DNA from 2 places in the Gracilibacillus saliphilus genome. Region 1 is predicted to be linked to the other one. Evidence: riboswitches for the same ligand, from Rfam matches in the RefSeq annotation. Region 1 holds a riboswitch; the other holds the start of a gene.
What was found. A riboswitch is a leader RNA that binds a small molecule or an ion and turns the genes downstream of it on or off. The one in region 1 is predicted to bind S-adenosylmethionine.
Positions count from the first base shown of each region.

Region 2: it holds a riboswitch for S-adenosylmethionine, as region 1 does, so the genes downstream of both, GHT08_RS01550 (alpha-hydroxy-acid oxidizing protein) here and GHT08_RS05155 (bifunctional homocysteine S-methyltransferase/methylenetetrahydrofolate reductase) in region 1, are expected to answer to the same signal.

Region 1 covers NZ_WJEB01000002.1:206,672-211,103, forward strand. The annotation lists gene metE (5-methyltetrahydropteroyltriglutamate--homocysteine S-methyltransferase) at 1-386, opposite strand, end outside; gene GHT08_RS05155 (bifunctional homocysteine S-methyltransferase/methylenetetrahydrofolate reductase) at 408-2,246, opposite strand; SAM riboswitch class I at 2,320-2,425, opposite strand; gene GHT08_RS05160 (nitroreductase family protein) at 2,598-3,164, shown strand; gene GHT08_RS05170 (bifunctional metallophosphatase/5'-nucleotidase) at 3,769-4,432, shown strand, end outside.
Region 2 covers NZ_WJEB01000001.1:328,032-332,463, reverse strand. The annotation lists gene GHT08_RS01555 (L-lactate dehydrogenase) at 29-985, opposite strand; gene GHT08_RS01550 (alpha-hydroxy-acid oxidizing protein) at 1,077-1,994, opposite strand; SAM riboswitch class I at 2,071-2,178, opposite strand; gene acsA (acetate--CoA ligase) at 2,191-3,876, opposite strand; gene GHT08_RS01540 (ABC transporter ATP-binding protein) at 3,901-4,432, opposite strand, start outside.

The DNA of each region.
Region 1 (4,432 bases):
GTTCCACTTAGTTCTGGCACTATATAGTGATAATTGGTATTGAACCATTTGGTCATTTCTGCTGCCACAGCATTTGTTTCACCACGAGCAATCGCAAAATAACTAGCCAAGTCTGTTGGGTCATGATGCTGAAATCGCTCTGGAATAATATTAAAGGCAACAGCTGTATCTAATACATGGTCATAAAATGAAAAATCCCCTACAGGAATAAGATCAATTCCTTGTTCTTTTTGCTTTTTTAAGTTGTTAAGTCGTAATTCTTTGGTTTGTGCTTTCAATGATTGTTCACTAATGTCTCCTTGCCAGAATGCTTCGATTGCTTTTTTCCATTCTCTTTTTTCCCCTATCCGTGGATAACCTAAATTGGCACTAAGAATTGTTGTCATTGTGTAAAAACTCCTTTAATCTTATATTTTTGTTACTAACTTAGCTTGCTGATGAACATACTTCGTGAGTTCCACTGTTAACGGATAATGCATAAATGGCGTGATAATATAAATACCATTAAAATAATTCATAGCCGTTGTAATTAACTCCTTGGCAATTTGTATTCCCTCTTGTAAACTGTCTTGGCGGTTATCATGGCGCTGCATTCTTGTTCGTACTTCGTCAGACAGCTTCATGCCTGGCACTTCATGATGAAGAAATTCTGCATTTCGGTGAGAGGTAAGTGGCATGATACCAATGAAAATAGGTTGATCAATATGTTTAGTCAGTCGATGTAATTGGATAATTTGCTCATGGTTGAATATCGGCTGTGTTAAAAAGTAGTCCGCACCATGCTTTATTTTCCGTTCCATCCTTTTTACTGCTTTTTCGAGATTGGCTACATTAGGATTAAATGCGGCAGCTACCTGAAATTGAGTGTTTGTTTTCAGAGAACTACCAGAAAATGAAAGACCTTGATTAGACTGTTTAATCAGTTTTGTTAATTCCAAAGATGTGACATCAAAGACCGATGATGCTCCCGGGAAACCGCCGATACGAGTTGGATCCCCTGTAATAGCTAGAATTTCATGCAGTCCTAATGTATGCAGTCCCATTAGATGGGATTGAAGCCCGATTAAGTTACGGTCACGACATGTCAAGTGGATAAGTGGTGTTGCATGACAACCTGCTTGCTTCATTTTTACAGCCATTGCTAGATTGCTAATACGTGGAGTAGCTAAGGAATTATCTGCTAATGTAATTGCGTCAACCCCAGCATTTTCTAAAGCAAATACACCATTCATGAATGGGGCTGTATCCAAATGTTTTGGTGCGTCTAATTCGACAATAACGGTATGTCGTTTTCGAGCCTTATCTGCAAGTGTTGTTCGTAATGGGGGTTGCTGTTCTGTTGTGTTTTTGGTGAATGTTACTTGCTTGGTTTCTTTTTCCGTAATAGGTTCTAAGTCTGCAACACCATCTTTAAGGGCACGAATGTGTTCCGGTGTTGTACCACAACATCCCCCTATTAACCGGACACCTTGATCACGGAATTCCTTCGCGCATCGTTCAAAATAGTGACTATGCTGGTTGTACACTAGCTTCCCGTTTTGATAAGCTGGAAGACTTGCATTAGGGTATGCTGCCAAAAATGCCTTTTCTAGAAGCGGAACTGATTCTAATGCTTTGATCATATAGTGAGGACCTAAATGACAATTCACTCCTACAACATCCGCCCCAATATTTTCTAGTGTTTGAAGTACTACGGGAAGTTGGATGCCATTTTCCATCACACCGGGTTCATGCATGGATACATTCGCTAGGATAGGCAGATCTGTTTCTTGTCTAGCAATCTCTAAGACTTGTTTGATTTCTTCGAAGTCATAGTATGTTTCTAGTAATATGCCATCCACACCTTCTAGTAATAGTGAAAAGAGTTGTTCTTTAAAGCTGCGGATAATTTCTTTCTTAGAAGCTACTATTTTTTGAACTCCTCTAATTCCACCAATCGTTCCTAACACAAATGCCCGGTCTTTGGCAGCAGTATTGGCAAGTTGAACTGCTTTGGTATTCAATTGATGTACTTGATCTTCTAAACCAAAACGTGCTAATTTGATATAATTTGCCCCGTATGTGTTGGTTTGAATGATTTCTGCTCCAGCATCAAGATAGGTTTGATGAACTTGAAGGATTTCATTGGGATGGGTAGTGTTGTAAGATTCGAAACATCGATCTACGCCATGGGAGTAAAGTAAAGTTCCCATTGCTCCATCAGCGACCATTAACCTGTTTTGCAAATGACTAATTAAGTTGGACATAAAATTTCACCTCTCTTCTGCACAAAATAAAAAATCTCCGGCTATAGAAAGACGGAGATTTATTGGAAAAAGACTCTCATCTTTCAAGCACATCATGCTTGCTGGAATTAGCACCTTGTCAATGAATGACGGTTGCTGAGGCATCGTAGGGCCAGTCCCTCCACCTCTCTGGATAAGAAAAAGCTATTTAGTTAGTAACATTTGTTAGTAGTTTACAACAATGACAAACCAATTTCAAGTACATTTTGAAAATAATGGTATGAGGTGCCCGGGAAAACTTGACGGATCTTATAAGTATGATATGATAAAACTTAGTTGAAAATGATTATCAATAACAAGGAGGGTATCTCCATGAACTTACATCAGCTTATTAAAGAACGTCGATCGATAGCCGTTTATCAAGATAAAGAGGTTTCACAAAGTTTGATCGAAGAACTATTAGAAACAGCTATTTGGGTTCCGAATCATAAAATGACAGAACCATGGCGCTTTGTATTTATTCAAGGAGAGGCTAAAGAAAAACTGGCAAACATTAACCGGCAAGTAGCAATCTCCAAAACAACTAGTAATTCAGATGAAGAATTAAAAATAGTAAGCGATAATGCTTATCATAAAATTATGAATGTACCATTTATCTTTTTTGTCGTTAATACCCTACACCCACAAGAAAAGTTAAGAGAAGAGGATTATGCGTCTTCTAGTTGCTTAATCCAGAACTTTAGTTTACTAGCATGGGAACAAGGGTTAAGTACTTTTTGGAAAACAGGAAAACTGGCCTTCTGTGAAGAAACAGCAGAATTGATTGGTTTAAAAGAAGATGAAAGAGTAGTTGGACAAATTCAGGTAGGTTATCCAGCCAAAAACCTATCTCCAGTTCCGAGAACATCAGTAAAAGAAAGAATCACCGTTATAGAGTAAAACGCATCGGATGCCGTATCCCGATGCGTTTTTTGCTGTAGAACACAGTATTAATAAACTGCGAAGTAACTTAGGATATGGAAAAGAGATATCCCCGGAAGCGCCGATCTGTTCCGAGGAAAAAGGCTTCTCTTCCAGGGAAAAGATCTTCTCTTTCGAGGATAAACGACTATATCCAGGGAAGAGAAGGGCATATCCCCGGAACAGCAAAGGATATCCAGGGAAGGGAAAGAGGTATCCTCGGAAGAGAAAGAGATATCCCCGGAAGAGAAGTCCTGTTAACTTTGTAACTAAGCTACTTCGCAGTTTGTATCTACTGTGTAATATATCATTAAATCTAGAAAGGTGATTGGTTTGGTTTAGGGTAAGTATATCTATTAAATGCAAAAAGAAAAGCCGATGACATATCTCATCGGCCAAAAGAAAAAGGGGCTATCATTTTGTGAGAAAGCAATCTTTGCAGCATTGCTCAATTTGGAACACTTTTAATATATCAAATGAATGAAAAGCTGGTGTTAAGTATTAGTTAAGATCATGTAAAGTTTTTCCTGAATCTACGATAAATCGTTATAATGTAGATAATAGTTTTAGAGGAGGAGTTAACATGAAGACAGTTTCGATTTGTGTAACAAGTGATGTGCATGGTCATATCATGCCAACGAATTATCGCAACAATCAAGAAGAACAGCTCGGTCTAGCAAAAGCAGCTACAATTTTGAAAAAAATAAGAGAGAAAAACCATACAATCTTAATAGATAATGGCGATTTTATTCAAGGAAGTCCATTCACCTATTATTTTGCCAAAAAGCAAGCAGATCAACCTAGTCCTATGATTAAAGTTGCCAACCAACTAAACTATGATCTAGCGGTAATTGGAAATCATGAATTTAATTATGGATTGCCATATTTACAAGAGGCTGTCGAAGCTTCTGACTTTCCTTGGCTCTCCGCTAATATAGTAGATAATAGTACGAATCAACCTTTTTTAGGTAAGCCTTATATCATCAAAGAAACAGCGGGAATACGTATTGCTATATTAGGGTTAACCACACATTACATACCAAATTGGGAGGATCCCAACCATATTAAAAACCTTACTTTTGACGATGCTGTTAAGACTGCAAAAAAATGGGTAGCAAAAATTCGTGAAACAGAAGTACCAGATGTGATGGTTGTCAGTTATCACGGTGGATTAGAACGTGATCCAAAAACAGGTGAACCGACCGAAGAGCTCACAGGAGAAAATCAAGGTTATCAAATTTGTCAGG
Region 2 (4,432 bases), on a different contig from region 1:
CGTCTATAAGCCTTTACCGATCATCATTTCACTTTATAGCTTTCATTCCTGTGTCGATCATTTCTTGAATCACATCTGCTGATTGGTGAAGTTGTTGTTGTTCTTTCTCTGTCAGTTCTAATTCTATTACTTCACGGATGCCATTTTCGTTTAGCAGTACTGGCACACCGAGATAGAGATCATTCAATCCGTATTGTCCCTCTAATTTTGCGGAAACAGTTAAAATGGCATTTTCGTTGTTTAAAATCGCTTTTGTTAGGCGGACCAATCCTAGACCAATACCGTAATAGGTTGCTCCTTTTCGTTCAATAATATGATAAGCTGCATCTCGAACGTTCTCAAATATCTCTGTCATAGCTGGATTTTGATAAAAGTTATCGATTCCTGCATATTGACTTAAAGGTACACCACCTATTTGTACATGACTCCAGACCGGCAGTTCCGAATCACCGTGCTCACCAATGATATAGGCATGTACATTACGTGGATCGACTTCAAAGTGTTCTCCTAATAAATAACGGAAACGCGCAGTATCCAGGATCGTTCCAGAACCAATGACGCGCTCCTTCGGCAAGCCTGAAATTTCTCTTGTCAAATGTGTTAATATATCCACCGGATTGGTCGCAACAACAAAGATGCCTTGGAAGTCAACATCCATGACTTTTTCGACAATACCTTTAAATATTTTTGCATTCTTCGTCACAAGATCCAACCTGGTTTCACCCGGTTTTTGATTGGCACCTGCTGTAATGACAACTAAATCTGCGTTATGGCACTCTTGATAATCTCCTGCTTTGATACGCATCGGATTTCCAAATGCCATCCCATGATTTAAGTCACGAGCTTCTCCCTCTGCTTTCGCTTGATTCAAATCAATCAGGACTAATTCATTGACAACACCTTGATTTAATAGCGCATAAGCATAACTAGTACCGACTAAGCCTGTTCCAATAATGACTACTTTTCTTAATTTTGTTTTGCGTATTGCCACAAAAAACCATTCCTTCCATCAAAAAATGGGATATAGTTATACTATATCCCATTTTTACTACTTATGAAACAATGATATCTGAAAATTATGTGAATAGTTGAGCAATAACTTCTTCTGCACCTAAAACCCCTGATGTCGATAATCCGTAAATATAACTCTTTCGGATCGAAATAGCATCAGCACCTTGTTGTAAATAGCGGTTTAATTCATCTTTCGACTTCACTTCTGCTTCAACGACAACGGTTAATCTTTCGCTTGCAATAATATTAATCTGTTCCAGCAAATCCAAATTAGATTCATTAATATTGGACAGGATAATCCCATCAACTTGTTGTTCCAGACTTGAACGAACATCATCTAATGACAAGTCTCCATAAACAAAGATCGGTAATGTTGTAAATTGTTTTATATATTGAATCTCTTCCCAATTAATATAGCGTTTTTGATATTCTTGTGCCACTTGTTCTGCTAGTGGGCTTTGATTCGCATAATTTTTCTTAGCAAAAATTGGATCAACAACAAAGTTGGTAGTTCCTTTCACTAGTTGATCTGCTTTTAAATGAATTTCATCTTTAGATATAGACAAAATAATTGCCTGATAACCGGCTAGTTCAGCACGCTGAATAAAATGTTTGGTAAGTTCTAAATCTTGAAAAATATGAGCTTGGAACCATAGCTCACTACCTGGAACAGCATCACTAATTTCTTCAATGCTATAGGATGAATGACTGCTAACAATAAAAGGAACACCTTGCTTACTGGCAGCTTTTGCAGTTGCTAATTCTCCATCTTCGTGAAAATAAGTCTGCGCACCTACTGCACCTAATAATAGTGGAGAGATTTTTAGTTTGGACGGTGAAGTGTTATTAAGTATAAATGATGTAGCATTTGCTTTCTTGGATGTTATTTGATCTAAATATAATTTAGCTGTTTCGGATAATTGCTTTTCAGCTACTTCCTCTAGACTAGCTACAAAATTTCCCTTTACATTTGTTTTTACCATGTTATATGCCTCCTATTAATTTAGGGAAACAAAAAAGCCCTCTTGATAAACAAGAGAGACTAAAGCTATTATCTCCCTCTTATTTTTCAAACTAAAGTTTGCAGGATTTAGCACCTTTTAAGCATGGATTGCTTAAGGTTGCCGGGTTTCATCGGGCCAGTCCCTCCACCTCTCTTCATAAGAGTATCTATATGTTTTAGTTTTTCATTTTATTAGCTCTTTCGATTTCTAATGCTTTTAATTGCCTTCTTAAAATCTTTCCACTGATTTTGGTTTTTGGTAATTCTTCCATTACTTCAATTTCTCTAGGTGCAGCATGTGCTGAAAGATTTTTTCTCACATATAATCGAATGTCTTCCAGTAATTGATCTGATGGTTGATATCCTACTCTTAACGTAATAAAGGCTTTGACCAATTCTCCACGTAATTCATCCGGTTTACCTATTACACCAGCTTCTTCTACTGCAGGATGTTCAATTAATTTGCTTTCCACTTCAAACGGACCGATACGCTCACCGGCAGAGTTGATCATGTCATCGTTACGACCTTGGAAAAAGACATATCCTTCTTCATCTTGTAAAGCGAGGTCTCCAGAGATATACCAGCCCTCATATTGAAAATAAGATTTAAACTTGTCTTTGTTTCCCCAAATCTCTTTCATTAGTCCTGGCCAAGGCGTACGAACTGCTAGTTGACCTACTTCACCTCGAGGCAACTCCTTACCTTCTTCATCTAAGATACCTACCTGCACACCAGGAAAAGGTCTGCCCATTGAACCTGGTTTGATTTTTTCAGCTGGAAGGTTGACAATTAAGTGTCCACCAGTCTCTGTCATCCACCAAGTATCGTGAATGCGGACATTTAAGCTCTTCCATGCCCATTGGATTACTTCAGGGTTTAGAGGCTCACCAACACTTAATACATGTCGTACAGATGATAAATCAAATTGTTTATAGAGGTCCCCTTTTGACAGAAGCATACGGAAAGCTGTCGGTGCACTATACCAAATCGTTACTCCTAATTCTTCAATTAAAGAATACCAATTCTCAGCACTGAAGCGTCCACCTTGGATCACAACGGTTGCTCTGTTCAATAGTGGTGCAAACAAGCCATATACACTGCCTGTCACCCAGCCTGGATGAGACGTACACCAATAAACATCATCATCTTTAATATCTAGTACCCATTTTCCTGTCACGATATGATGTTGTGCTGCACGATGGGCATGTAGTACGCCTTTTGGTTTACCAGTAGAACCACTAGTATAATGAATAATTAAACCATCCTCCCAGTCAACCCATTCCACATACTGATCACCGTCAACAGGTTGTAACGGTTCTTTCTCGATATCCTCTACAAAAAGAATCGACTCTAGTGAAGGAATATCGTCTTTCGGTACACGTTTAACTAACTCCTGATCAGTAATTAGTAAAGTACCAGCACAATCATTGATACGGTCTCTAACCGCTTCTTCCATAAATGCTTCAAACAAAGGACCAGCGATAGCCCCTACTTTAATAGCTGCTAAGATCGCGATATAGCATTCAGGTGTTTTAGGGAGAAATACAAAAACACGATCCCCTTTCGTTACCCCATATTCTTTTAAAATGCGAGCATAATGGTCAGTTTGATCCTTTACTTCTTTAAACGTATACGATTGCTTTTCGTCCTCATTCATATAATGGAGAGCAATTTTATCACCATATCCCTCGGCTACATGACGATCAATTGTTTCATATGCTGCATTAATTTTCCCAGTCTTCGCAGCAGATAATAAATCTTTTGCATCTGACCAATCAAAATTTTCTCTTATTTCGCCATAGTTGCTTAGGTTATATTCTCCTTTAATAGTTGCGATATGTGTTGTTGCCTGCTGTGTCATTTGATGTTCCCCCTTGAAGACCGGTTACTGTTTGTTCAAGTCTAAAGATTCTAAAATTTCTGATTTTAAATGTGCTAACTCTTCACTTCCACGATCCCTTGGTCGCTCTTGTTCTATCATAATCTCTTTCTCTACCTCTCCTGGTTGCCCTCTTAAAATAACAACACGGTCACATAGATAAGTTGCTTCATCTATATCGTGTGTTACTAATACAATAGTAGATTGATATTTTTTCCAAACATCTAATAATAAATCTTGTAATTGCATTTTTGTGAAAGCATCTAATGCACTAAACGGTTCATCCAAAAGGAGAATTTCTGGCGATGTCACCAGTGCTCTCGCAATGGCTACACGTTGTGCCATACCTCCTGATAACTCACGAGGATAAAGCTTTTCTTTTCCCCTTAAACCTACACTTTCTAAATACTCAATAGCTCTATTTTCCTTATCTTTACGGCTACCTGTCAATCCGAATGTTACATTATCTAACACATTTAACCATGGTAGCAGTCTCGGCTCTTGGAAAATAAAGCCTGTTGTATCATGAATTTCTTTT